2 linked regions of the Spirulina subsalsa PCC 9445 genome follow. The protein of the gene in region 1 binds, or shares a complex with, the protein of each later gene. Links are inferred from orthologs where the notes say so. Each region holds a gene or a part of one and is shown on either strand. Other genes may lie near its edges.

What was found.
Region 2: the proteins of tsaE (region 1) and tsaD are in contact, whole or in part, in a crystal structure (PDB 6N9A), measured with the Thermotoga maritima proteins. The link is inferred for Spirulina subsalsa PCC 9445 from one-to-one orthologs. Residues at the interface, in WP_004082108.1 of Thermotoga maritima: Leu37, Gly38, Lys46, Lys57, Val59, Lys60, Ser61, Thr63, Phe64, Thr65, Leu66, Met67, Val69, Pro71, Tyr82, Arg83, Leu84, Asp86, Asp88, Phe89, Asp93, Ile128, Asp130, Glu131, Arg134; in WP_004082750.1 of Thermotoga maritima: Cys10, Asp11, Arg49, His50, Leu82, Gly84, Gly135, Gly136, Glu154, Thr155, Leu156, Asp157, Asp158, Ser159, Glu162, Asp165, Lys166, Arg169, Leu170, Tyr175, Lys213, Thr214, Leu217, Tyr218, Gln221, Arg222, Asn324.

What each region holds. Positions count from the first base shown.
Region 1 is NZ_JH980292.1:1,674,882-1,682,866, reverse strand. The notes cover bases 2,601-5,334. They hold tsaE (tRNA (adenosine(37)-N6)-threonylcarbamoyltransferase complex ATPase subunit type 1 TsaE), read left to right. Parts: upstream 2,601-3,606; coding sequence 3,607-4,062; downstream 4,063-5,334. Other genes in these bases: SPI9445_RS0107840 (vWA domain-containing protein), read right to left, coding at 4,095-5,333; SPI9445_RS0107850 (gluconeogenesis factor YvcK family protein), read left to right, coding at 2,601-3,598. Outside these bases: SPI9445_RS0107865 (ABC transporter ATP-binding protein), read right to left, coding at 1-485; SPI9445_RS0107860 (J domain-containing protein), read left to right, coding at 612-1,313; crossover junction endodeoxyribonuclease RuvC, read right to left, coding at 1,423-1,953; more of SPI9445_RS0107850, read left to right, coding at 2,180-2,600; SPI9445_RS0107835 (ABC transporter permease), read left to right, coding at 5,457-6,551; SPI9445_RS0107830 (DUF4346 domain-containing protein), read right to left, coding at 6,587-6,973; SPI9445_RS30900 (hypothetical protein), read right to left, coding at 7,032-7,985. UniProt on the Escherichia coli protein: Required for the formation of a threonylcarbamoyl group on adenosine at position 37 (t(6)A37) in tRNAs that read codons beginning with adenine.
Region 2 is NZ_JH980292.1:3,003,291-3,008,767, forward strand. What follows is about bases 1-2,852. They hold tsaD (tRNA (adenosine(37)-N6)-threonylcarbamoyltransferase complex transferase subunit TsaD), read left to right. Parts: upstream 1-829; coding sequence 830-1,876; downstream 1,877-2,852. Other genes in these bases: SPI9445_RS0113655 (photosystem I reaction center subunit III), read right to left, coding at 130-624; SPI9445_RS0113665 (ribonuclease R family protein), read left to right, coding at 2,465-2,852. Outside these bases: more of SPI9445_RS0113665, read left to right, coding at 2,853-4,738; SPI9445_RS0113670 (M16 family metallopeptidase), read right to left, coding at 4,928-5,477.

The sequences.
Region 1 (7,985 bases):
AAACGGCTTTGTAAATACAGTTGCTTGAGAATCTCTAACTTTTGCTTCTCTCCCGCCGCCAACTGGCTCACAGGCACATCTAACGGCACGCGAAAGGGCGTAGTCTCCAAAAACGCCCCCAGCACCTCATACTCCCGAGGCCAATGAATCCAAGTTGACCCCCCATAGCGAGCTAGAACCAAATTTTCCGCCACCGTCATAGCCGGAATCGAGGTGAAATGTTGATAGACCATTCCCACCCCATACTGATGGGCAACTCGGGGGGACTGAATGGTGCGGGATTTGCCATTAATCACAATATCCCCTCGGTCAGGATGATAGTAGCCCATAACACACTTCACCAGCGTACTCTTGCCCGCCCCATTCTCCCCAAGCAAGGCGTGAAACGTCCCCGGTTTAATCCGCAGAGAGACTTGATCTAAAGCCAGCAACGGGCCAAAGCGTTTGGTTAAATTGACAATTTCTAGGTCAGGGGGAGAAGTCATATCGAGGTATAAAAAACGCAGAAGACACTGCCCATTATAGGGGTGTCTTCTCGTTGAAAATGAAAGAATCCCTATCTAGAAAAGAGTCGGGAGTGTCAAAATACAAGCCTGTGATATTAGGTGGTTATGCCAGAGTCTAATCCGTATAAGGTACTTGGTCTTCCTCCCCACGCGAGCCAGGGGGACATTAAGCGTGCGTATCGCCGTTTGGTCAAACAATATCACCCCGATAGTCAACATGAACAGGCGAATCATGAGAAGATTGTCGAGTTAAATGCGGCCTATGAAGTATTGGGGGATCCTCAACAGCGCTCAGTATATGACCAACAGGTTTATGAGCAACAACGGATGGGGAGTCAATATCGACGACAAAAGCGCAGTCAAGCATCCCAGGAGGAATATCAGACCACCCAAGAATCCGGACGCGATCGCGATGTGCATTTTGTCCGTTGGTTTCAGGGAGTCTATCAACCCGTTAACCGACTCATTAGCCAGATTTTGAACCCCCTAGAGGCCGAAATTGACCAATTGGCCGCCGATCCCTTCGATGATGAATTAATGAGTCTGTTTCAAAATTATCTCTCCAACTGTCGTCAGGACTTAAATCAAGCCCAGTCTTTATTTGCCTCTCAACCTAATCCGGCTAAGGTGGCCGGAGTGGCGGCGAATTTATACTACTGTCTCAATCATATTAGTGACGCTTTAGAAGAATTAGAATGGTTTACCTTAAACTACGATGACCATTACTTAGCCACCGGAAAAGAACTATTCCGTCGAGCGGGACGACTGCGCGAAGACGCTCAATATTCTGTGTCCCGTTTTTCGTGACATCATCCCGACGCTGACCCTACGGGTACAGCGCGGGACTTATAGCTCCCCGAACCCCTCAAAAGTTAATGGGTCCAGATTGCCTATTCCCCCATTCAGCAAGCTCCCATTAAGTGCCAGAAAACCAAGCAGTTAACGCTACCGCTAAAGCATCAGCCGCATCATCAGGTTTCGGATACTGTTCTAACTCTAACTCCCGCGCTACGGCCGCCTGTACTTCCCGCTTGTCCGCGTTGCCATATCCCGTGAGGGCTTGCTTGACTTGGGCTGGGGTAAACTCCACATAGGGAACATCATGTTGGGCGAGAACCAATAATACAACCCCTCGGGCCTGGGCGACGAGGATGGTGTTGCTCATGCGATAAAAAAAGAATTTTTCAATGGCCACTAAATCCGGTTGAATTTCCGTTAACAGGGTGTGTAGATCATCGTAGATGGTGGCCAGACGTTGACCGATGGGGGTTTTTTTCGGCGTTTCTATGACTCCAAAATCTAATAATTGTACGGGTTTCTGGTCAGATTGGGCGGAAACAGAAGTGAGCGGAACATTCCGACAGTGAATCGACCCAAAACCTAACTGGGCTAAACCGGGGTCAATGCCTAAAATTGTTTGTTCTGAAGGGGATGTAGACAATGCCATTTGCTCTTTTAACGATTCCTGCCTAAGATTGCACTTAAAACTTTACACTCCCATCCGGCATGACCTGCCTCGAAGACTGTATCCCAAACTATTTACCTTTAGGACATCTTGAGGATTTATGTAAACTGGGTCAAAGGTTTGGCACTCTATCTCAAGATTGGCGCTAAAACTCCCTGATCGGTACACTGTCACTCTGCTGAACACACTCCGTTAGTTATCATTTACTATGTCCATTGGTCTAATCGAACAAGCATTACGCAGTCTCAGACTGGAAAAAATCCATTTGGCGGCAGTGAGTCGGCGCACTCCCAAGGAAATGAACCACTGGTTTAAATGGCTGGCTCCTGGGATTCTCATTAAACGTTGGCTGTTGATTAGTGTCACCGGGTTTGTCCTGACGGTTTTGGGGATTGCTATTTGGGTGGGACTCACGCCGATTTACCGCCTGATGTGGTTTTTCTCGGAAATTTTGGAGTTAATCGCCCGCATTTTGCCCAGTTATATTTCTGGGCCGGTGGCGGTGGTGTTGGGGGTTTTTTTGCTGTTGTGGGGACAAACGCGCAGTTTCGGCACGATTACGGAAGTGTTGAATCCGGGGAGTGAACAACGCTTGATTGATGCTTTAATGACTCGTCGTCGTCTCAATCGAGGGCCGCGCATTGTGGCCATTGGGGGGGGGACGGGTTTATCTACCCTGTTGCGGGGTTTGAAGGAGTATAGCGCCAATATTACGGCCATTGTAACGGTGGCTGATGATGGGGGGTCTTCGGGACGTTTACGGCGGGAAATTGGGGTGTTGCCGCCGGGGGATATTCGCAATTGTGTGGCGGCCTTGGCGGATGAGGAAAAGTTATTAACGGAGTTGTTTCAATATCGCTTTAATGCGGGGGATGGATTATCGGGTCATAGTTTCGGTAATTTGTTCTTGACGGCTATGAGTGAGATTACGGGGGATTTGGAACAGGCGATCGCGGCCAGTTCAAAAGTCTTGGCGGTGCGCGGCCGGGTCTTGCCTGCGACCCTTTCCGATGTGCGACTTTGGGCGAAAATGGCCGATGGTCGTTGGGTGGAAGGGGAGTCAAAAATTCCCCAAGCGGGGGGCAAAATTGTAGAGATTGGCTGTACCCCAGAACATCCCCCGGCCTTACCTGCGGCCATTCGGGCGATTGAGGAGGCGGATTTTATTATTATGGGGCCCGGAAGTCTCTACACCAGTGTAATTCCCAATTTGCTGGTTCCCGAAATTCGAGCGGCGATCGCTAAAACCAAAGTTCCTCGCATTTATGTTTGTAATATCATGACCCAACCGGGAGAAACCGATAGTTATACTGTCGCCGACCATATTCGCGCCATTGACCGCGTTTGTGGCAAACGGTTATTTGATGCGGTCATCGTCCACCGTCGCACCCCCTCCGCCCACACCCTGATCCGCTATGCTCAAGAAAATTCCCATCCGGTATTCTTAGATCGGGAGGAAGTCGGCCATTTAGGGCGGCGCATTGTGGCCGCGAATATCATGGATGAAGATGGAGAAACAGGCTATGTGCGCCATGATCATCAACGATTAGCTAAGGTTCTAATCCGTTGGTATGGTCGCACCCACGGCATTAAATTTGCTGATGATACGTTAACTGTAGAGGGGTGAGGGATACGGTGGAGAATAAAATTGAGCTACCAGACTGCAATTTAGCCGCATTACAGGCTTTTGCCCGTCGTTTGGGGGAAACCATCCCCCCCGCTACGATTCTCCTGTTATCGGGGGATTTAGGAGCCGGAAAAACCACATTTGTTCAGGCCTTGGGGGAAGGTTTGGGCATAAAAGAACCCATTTTAAGCCCGACTTTTACCCTGATTAATGAGTATGTCGAGGGGCGTTTACCGTTGTATCATATTGATTTGTACCGTTTACAGCCCGAAGATGTAGAATCTTTAGCCCTAGAAACCTATTGGGATGGTATCGAAGTAGAAGCGGGGATTACGGCCATTGAGTGGGCCGAACGTTTGTCAGAGTTCCCCCCCAATTATTGGTCAATTACTCTATATTCCACGCCCCAAAATACCCGTCGCTTGGTATTCGAGAAAGTAGGGGACTTTGGAATTGATAACTGATAATTGACCCTAGGCGGGGGGGTGCTGCTTCCTTATTCCTGTAAAATAGTCTTAGAGACAATGCGGGTTTTCTTCCGGTCGGCCTCGGATAACTCCTCACCGGATTGTAACCGAGTAGCACTTTTTTGTAAGACTGTCGCCGCACTTTGATCCCCTAATTGCAACGCTGTTTTTGCCGCCGTTTGTAACATGGTGGCCGCCCCCACTTTGTCCCCTTGCTGGAGTTTTGTCTCAGCAATTTGGGTCTGTCGGTACTTGGCTAAAGCCAGAATTTCTTTCTGGACTTTCTCGTTATTTGCAGGTTGATAAACCGCTTGCACATTGGCATAAACTGGCACTTTTTCCGACAATAAATTACCCTGTCCCAAGGCCGGATCATCATAGCGAACTTGGGTACTTACCACCCATTGCTGACCGGGCGGAAATTGATTTAAATACAAATTGGCCAAAATAACCCGTTCTTCTTTCATTAAATCGCCCAAACGGACAATATATAAATCCTGCTCTTTCTGCACAGGTAATTCAATGGTATCTGGGGCAACTTGGGCTAAGGGTTTGAGTTCGGCTAAACGCACATTGGGGGCTAATTCTAACAGTAAATAAGCATTGGTTAAGCCGACGGATTGCACTCGGGTAAATAGTCGTCCAAATTCATCAACAGCCTGTTCGGGAAATTCAATATAAGATAAAGTTCCTCCGGCCGTGTCGGAGATATTTTCTAAAACGTCCTGATTCCAATGAGAACCAAATCCCAAGGTATTCAAGGTAATGTTATAACTGGAGGCTAAACCTGCTAATTTTAAGCAGCGCCCATTGTCTCCGTGTTCGTTTTCTCCATCTGTCAAGAGAAAAATTTGACTCGATGTGTCTTGTTTTCCTTTGGCAATTTCTTCAATGCCCAATTTTAGGCCTTCATCAATGGCGGTTCCTCCATCAGCTTCTAATTTACTAATCCGTTTTTTAACACTTTCTACATCATTGACGGGTTGATTGGGGATGATCACCTTGGCGCGATGATCAAAGGCGACAACGGAGATGCGATCGCGAGGGGTTAATTTATCCACCAGTTGCAAGGCGGCCTCTTTGACGGTTTTTAGCGGTGTACCGTTCATAGAGCCACTATGATCCAGCACTAAACAGAGATTGAGGGGAAGTCCGCGATCGCCTTCATCGGAAACCGCCGACACGGAAACCGACAGTTGACGCTGGCTACTGGATTGATTCGCGTCAAGGTTGCTATCGTTTAGGAGGGGTTGGAGTCCAACTTTCATAAGGGGATCTGTAGTGATTCAGTCTTTATGTTCAGCATAGCCTGTTCTTCACCGCCTCAACCGATAATTCCTTAAAAAAATGCGATATATTAATCCCAAACCTACAATAATTTAAGAAAATTCATGGACTGGTGGCGGAAACTTAAAAAGAACTCTCTGGCGCGATTTGGCGGCACAATCCTGATTATTTTCTATGCCATTGTGATCTTGGCGGATTTTGTCGCTCCCTATCACCCTGTTGAGCATTTTCAGGTTGATGGTTCTCTGTTACCTCCCACCCAAATTTTTTGGCGCAATCCCGACACAGGCGCATTCATCGGCCCCCACGTTTACCCCACCACCCAGGGGCCGACGGATTTGGAAACAGGCGATCGCCTCCTCACGGTAGATTTTAGCCAACCCTCTCCCCTACGCCTCTTTGTCCGTGGCACTCCCTACAAGTTTTTGTATTTCATCCCCTTGGACATCCACCTCTTTGGCACTGTTGGCGAGGGATTTATTAATCTCTTGGGAACTGACGAACAAGGCCGGGATCAATTTAGTCGGTTAATCTTTGGTGGGAGAATTAGCCTCAGTATCGGTTTATTAGGCATTGCCATATCCTTCCCCCTTGGGATGTTCGTGGGGGGTATTTCGGGCTATTTTGGTGGCATTGTAGACAGTGTTTTGATGCGGATGGTAGAAGTTTTAATGACCATCCCCACCATTTACTTATTAGTGGCACTGGCGGCGATTTTACCCATGAGCATGAGTAGCGCCCAGCGTTTTGTATTAATTATTGTCATTACTTCTTTTGTTAGTTGGTCAGGATTAGCGCGGGTCGTTCGCGGTCAAGTTCTCTCCATTAAAGAACGGGAATTTGTGGATGCAGCGCGGGTGATTGGGGCAAGTTCTCCCTTAATTATTGTCCGCCATATCTTACCCCAAACCGCCACTTATATTATTATTTCAGCCACTTTGGCCGTACCCGGTTTTATTGTGGCGGAGTCGGTCTTAAGTTTGATTGGTTTAGGTATTCAACAACCGGATCCCTCCTGGGGAAATTTGCTTTCTGTGGCTACCAATGCCTCGATTTTAGTTCTACAACCTTGGTTAGTTTGGTCCCCTGCTGCTTTGGTGGTTTTAACGGTTTTAGCCTTTAATTTATTGGGGGATGGCCTCCGGGATGCCTTAGACCCGCGCACATTACAAAAGCAAGTGCGACAACTCCCAGAATAAGGAGTTCAAGTCTCAATTCTTAAGGATCAATCCTGCTAATCTTGGATGTAAGTTTCACCCCGGATTAATGCCAACTCCGCCCGCACAAATTCTCGACCTAAATAAAGCGCATGATCCAAACGGGACAAGGGGCAAGGGTTAGTTTTCTCAGTGATTTCCATTCCTAATTCCTTGGCTGTGCGTCCTTTAAATGTCCGGGTTGGACTCCGTTTAATGCCCCCTTTCACCGGAATAGGTTCTCCTGTTTCTGGGTCAAGTGCTAACCCCTTGTCACTAATGGTATTCGTGTAATGATCGGCACAAATTAAACCCGCTTCTGGGTCAATATAGATAATAAAATAGCCGTCGGGATCAAGGTCAATAAACCGTTTAGAGAGTTGATCATCAATGCCTTGCAATTGAGTTTTTAAATCTTCTGTCATGGTGTTAAAAATGAACTAAAACACATAGGCTTAACTTGTTAAGGTCGCCCATTGCTTTTTACCAACTGCCACCAGCGCCGCCGCCGCCACTACTCCCACCGCCAAAACCGCCCCCACTACCGCCGCCACTACCACCGCCAAAACCGCCCCCACCACCACCGTAATGGTGCCAAGAGTCCGCAGACATTCCAATCCGATGGTGTCGAGCCGTTCTTCTGTCATCCTCTGGAATCTCTCGCGACCATTGATCGCGATAATCGCAACTGTAACAAAATTCTCGCTCAATATAACGGTTGCGCGTGGTGCGGGTACTGTGTTGCACGGTATAGTCGTGACACTGAGGGCATTTTGTGACATGGCGGGGGCGTTGGAGAATGTAACCCCGTAGGTGAATGGTGTCTCGACTATATTCAGGATGACAATGGGGACACCACCAGCCATCATACACCACAGAATTCAACTTATGGGTTGCTTGTTCAATCCTCGTCAGCAAGGGCATTAAATCCGAGGCGGGCAACTTATGGAGGGGTTGACGACAGATGGCACAATGAAAATGAGTGCGACTGTGGCCTTGTTCTAAGAAAGCCGCTAACTGTTTTCTCTGCCAAATCCGTTGGATGATGGGAAAACTGCCTAGGGTGGCCAGGATGGTGCTGAGAATGAAGACATCCCGGAGGTTAAGGATTCCAGATTGTTGGGTTTCTTGTTGATAGAGAATGATCACAAAAAAGATCAGTGGGGGGATAATTCCCCAGAGAATGATGCGTGGAAGGGGATAACGAAAGGGGGATTGACTGGTTAGGGTGGAAACAAGAATGAACCAAGTCATCAATCCAAGGGTCGGGAGGAATAACCAAGACCCCATCAGGGCTAAACGGCTGAGGAGAAACCAAATACAGCCCAAGTTAATCAGTAGGATTCCCAATTGTAGACCATGATATAGGGGGCGATCGCACGGATCCACTAATCTAAATTTTCTGTATCCCGTTGGGGGGATTAACGCCACCAGTCC
Region 2 (5,477 bases), 1.3 Mb from region 1 along the record:
CTTATCATACATAATTCGGCTCTCATCCCGACGCTTGCCAGTGGCAAAGCGCGGGGCTTCCCGCCGATTAGCTAAAAAAAGAACTTAACGCTGGTTTGTGATCAGCGTTTTGAAACAAGTTAAAAAACCCTAACGGGGGGAAATGGGGATTTCGGTATCCTTGGCGGTTAATTTGCCGGAAGTAAACTCAGCTAAAGCCGCTAAAGGCCAAGCAAAGCCCCCTAACATAAATTTAAAAGCGAGAGGCACATCAATGATGATTTCTTTCATTTCAGCGTCTTTGTCCCCACGAATGGCGATCAGATAAGAACGTCCGACCCAACCAATCCAGCCTGTAATATACAGGAACAGAATACTGGGGATTAAGAAGTCGCCCGCGTGGGAGAGGCTACCATCCACGATTAAGTGAGGATACCCTTCCGGGCCACAGAGGGCTTGAGCATAACGTTCAGCGCGTTTTTTGCCAGACAGGGGATCATCAGTGGTGTTCCGGAAGCTTTTAGACTTCTGGATATAAGCAGAAGACTCGCTACAAGGCACTAGGCCGTACTCATCGGCGGAGGCTGAGGGAGCAAAATTGAACCACAGCGTCATTACTAGAATCAAAGCTAACAACTTTCGCATTGAAATGTTTCCTTTTGTTACGAAACAATAAGTTTTTTGTACAAAAGCGACGGTTTATCATTTGTACATCGAAGCGATCTTACTCTGACCTGTTAATCCAGTAAAGATTACTTTACAAAAAGTGAAAGCTTCTTTCAGAACCCAGCAGAAAAGTCTGTACAGGTCAGGGCTTTTGTTAAACTGGGAGAAAGCTTAGGGTGAGATAATGGCGACGATTTTAGCAATAGAAACCAGTTGTGATGAAACCGCCGTTGCGATTGTAAAGAATCGTAACATTCTGAGTAGTGTCGTGGCCTCTCAAATTAAATTGCATCAACCCTATGGCGGGGTAGTGCCAGAAGTGGCTTCTCGTCAACACCTCGAAAGTATTAATTTTTGTTTGGATCAAGCGCTACAGGAAGCCCGATTAGATTGGGGGGGTATTGATGGGGTGGCGGCCACTTGCGCGCCGGGTTTGGTGGGGGCGTTGTTGGTGGGGTTAACGGCGGCTAAAACCCTGTCGGTGGTTCACCGGAAGCCTTTTTTTGGGGTGCATCATCTGGAGGGGCATATTTATGCGACTTATTTGTTGGAACCGACCTTAAAGCCGCCTTTTTTGTGTTTGTTGGTGTCGGGGGGTCATACCAGTTTACTCCGGGTTGAAGACTGCGGTCGTTATGAGATGCTGGGGACGACGCGAGATGATGCGGCGGGGGAATGTTTTGATAAGGTGGCTCGTTTGTTAAAGTTAGGCTATCCGGGGGGGCCGGTGATTGATCGGTTGGCGAATACGGGGAATCCGGAGGCTTTTGCGTTGCCCGAAGGCAAGATTTCGTTACCCCAAGGGGGCTATCACCCCTATGATTGCAGTTTTAGTGGCTTAAAAACGGCGGTGTTGCGGTTGGTGGAGAAGTTGGAGGAGGAGGGGGTGGAGCCTCTTCCGGTGGCGGATATTGCGGCGAGTTTTCAACGGGTGGTGGTGCGATCGCTCACGAAACGAACGATTCAATGTGCTTTAGACTATGGTTTAGATACTATTGCCGTAGGGGGGGGAGTGGCCGCGAATCAGGGCTTACGGAAGATGTTGGAAGAGACGGCGGCCCCCCATCAGCTTAAGGTTTATTTCCCGCCCCTACGCCTTTGTACGGATAATGCAGCCATGATTGCCTGTGCCGCCTCGGAACATTGCGATCGCGGTCATATCTCTCCCCTGACTCTCAATGCCCAATCTCGTCTGAACATTACTGAGGTTATGGGGTTATATCGGGAATAGGGAGTCGGGAATCGGGAGTCGGGAGTCGGTGTAGGGAGTCGGGGGGAGGGGGAGAGAGGGAGACAAGGAATTAAGACTTATTACTTATTACCTATTACCTCCTCCCTGTTCCCCGTTCCCCGTTCCCTAAAATAAAAGAGTTTTAGCTATTCACTATTCCCCTGCTCCCCTGCTCCCCCTCTCCCCTGCCCAGTTATTCAGCAGACTCTAATTAGGGGAGATGTCTATTGCCTCGCCAGACGACTAGACTTTCTCAGCAAGCCCTAGTTAAGAATTTACATTCGGCGTGATAAACTATTGATAATCAGTCCCTACCCGTGACCAGTGACCCTGAATCTTTGCCCTTACCACTGTTCACCGAACACGGTTTGCATAACGTTACGTCGCTAATGCTACACCACTTTCCAAGGATCAAAAACCCAGCTTCAACCCAGTGGATGCGCGTCCATCACAAAAGCGTTAACTCCAATCCTGTTAACTCCTGCTCGCATTCACTTACTCAAGCAACAACGATTCAAGGAATGGGAAATGAACAGCAAGGCAAGCATAATAGACCCCACTTAATAAGTATATAAAGGATAATTTGAGATGGAATTTTCAATCGCTACATTACTAGCCCAATTTAGTCAAGATAAATTAGTAGCTGGTAAATACCTAGAAAAACGCCTCAATTGTGAGGATGAGGAATGTCAAGAAAAACTCCTAGTCGCCCTGGACGCTTTAGAGCGTATTGGTGTTTTAAGCAAAGAAATGGGGAAATATCGCCGAGTTTATGAGGAGGGAGTGGTTGAGGCAAAACTGCGCTGTTCGAGTAAAGGATTCTGTTTTGCGATTCAAGATGAAGAAGGTGCCGATGATATTTATGTACGGGAAAGTCATTTAAGCACCGCTTGGAATGGTGATCGCGTTTTAGTCAGAGTGATTAAAGAGGGCAGTCGTCGCCGTTCACCAGAAGGGGAAGTCAAAGTGATTTTAGATCGGGCGAATCCTTCCCTCCTCGCACGGATCAAAAAAGCCCCCGTCGGTTTCCGGGCAGTTCCCCTCGATGATCGTTTACTTTTTGAACTGGATCTAACCAATGATTCCAGCCAACTTGATGATGCCATTGATCATCTTGTTCATGTAGAAGTCATTCGTTATCCCCTCGGCACCTCCCTACCCCTCGGACGAGTCACCAAAATCCTCGGCAGTGATGCCGAAGCCGCCGCCGACACAGATATTGTCTGTTGCAAACATGATTTACCCCAAACCTTCAGCGAAAAAGTCTTAGAGTCCGCCAAAGCCATCGGGACAGCGCCCGCCTCGGGGAAACTGCCCAAAGCGGACTTCAAAAATCGTCTAGATTTGCGCTCCTTACTAACCGTCAGTTTAGAGGATGAGAAATATCTCCAAGGGGATAAACCCCAGCTAATTGAAAATGCTTTTAGTTTAGAACCCCTGCCAGAAAATCAATGGAAACTAACTATTCATATTGCTGATTTTGCCCACTATATTGAACCCCACTCTTCCCTAGACTATGCCGCCAGAAAGCGCGGCACCGCCGTTCATCTAGGCGAGTTAAAACTCCCCATGTTACCGGACAGTGTGATTGAACGCTGTTCCTTAGCCCTGAATGAAGAACGGTTGGCGTTTAGCATTATCCTGACCCTGAATAAACATGGGATTATTCTCGCCCATGATATTCAGCCCAGCGTGGTGCAAGTAGATTATCAGATGAGTTATCAACAAATTCAAGAATATTTACGGGATGAAAGCCAAGTCGGGGAGGAGGTGAAAGCGCCTGTTGAGATGTTAGATAAACTCTTTTTCACCTTGGGGCCGGTGATCAAAGCCCAACGCTTACAACGGGGCGGCTTTGATCTGCACATGGAAATCCGCTCCCCCTTTAAAGATGAAGGGCGTTTAGGGACGTTGGCCATTGCCGATCATTTACCGATTCAAGCCATGTTAATGGAGGTAGCCCTGTTAGCTGGGAAAGCGGTAGCGGATCATTGTCGTAATTTAGAATTACCTGCGATTTATTGCACCCAACCTGAACCGGATATGATGGAACTCGAAGATTTCCTGAAATTGGGGATCAATCTGGGTTTAGATTTAGATGTGGAGTCAGAGGATGATCTTCAATCCCGGGACTATCAAGGATTTGTTCAGGAAATTGCCGGGTCTTCTGCACCGAAAATTCTCACGGAATTTTTACGCAGTACCCTACGTTCTCCGATGCATAGTACCAAGCCGGGGCCTCATTTTGGGTTAGCCTACGGGGATGGTTATTGTCATGTTCTGAGTCCGGGACAACGTTTTGCAGATTTACAGGTACAGCGCGTTTTACATCTCTTGTTTGAGGAAGGACGCGATCGCCGTTCCACCCGGGCTAAAATTCGGGTTAATCTCGGCAGTAGTACTTGTTACGACCAAATTAGTTGGAATATTTTACCCCCCCAAATCCAAACCCAATGGGAACAAGATATGGCCATGTTGATTAATCATCTCAATGAGCGAGATAAAGTGGCCGAAGATGCCGAACGGGATTTAATTGGCCTGAAAAAAGCCGAGAAGATGAAAGAACGCACTGGGGAAGTATTTACAGGGTTAATTACGGGGGTTCAATCCTACGGTTTCTTTGTGGAAATTGAGGAGTTAATGGTGGAGGGATTGGTTCATGTTAGCTCCTTGAAAGATGACTGGTATGAATACCGTTCTCGCCATAGTTGTCTCGTGGGACGGAAAAATCGCACCGCTTACCGTTTAGGCGATCGCGTGGAAGTACAGGTCAAGAGTGTAGACTACTACCGTCAACAGATTGACCTCGTAACCGTCAGTGGTGGCAGTGATGCTAGCAATGAGGATTTCGAGGATGACTAAAAACAATTGACCTAGGGCTTGTTGAATAACTGGGCTAGGGAACGGGGGAGAGGGGGAGCAGGGGAGCAGGGGAGCAGGGGAGAATTGATAATTATTCCCTATTCCCGACTCCCGACTCCCTAGGGCGCAAGCATTGCGCCCCTACACCGACACCCGTTCCCCGTTCCCCGTTCCCTGTTCCCTCAACCCCTAACTTTGAGGATTAGGGATAGTAATATCCACCGTTGTTATATTAGAATCCAAACGACTTAAAGGGGGGGTAATATCCCGAGAATTTCCTACGACTAACGTCGTCAATTGATCCGGAGTGAGATAGGTTTGAGCCACCCGTTGAACATCCTCAATGGTTGTGTTTTGAACTTGCCGTTGATATTGGAAAATATAATCCGCCGGATAGTCATAGTATTCATAGCGCATCAGACGGGAGAGGGTTTGTCCGGGAGATTGGAAGTTAAACACAAAAGAATTGAGGATGGAGTTTTTCGCATAATCGAGTTCCTCCGATGAAATTGGCGCATTGCGTAGATTATTCACTTCTCCTAGGACATATTGAATAAACGGCACCGTTGCTTCTGAGCGAGTTTGTCCTCCGGCAATGAAAACCCCCGGATAGTCAAAATTGGGACTCCAGAAACCATAGACTGAATAGGCTAAACCTTGGCGCGATCGCACTTCATTAAATAAACGCCCGCCAAAGCCATTTAACACCCCATTGAGGACACTTAAGGCCGGATAGTCT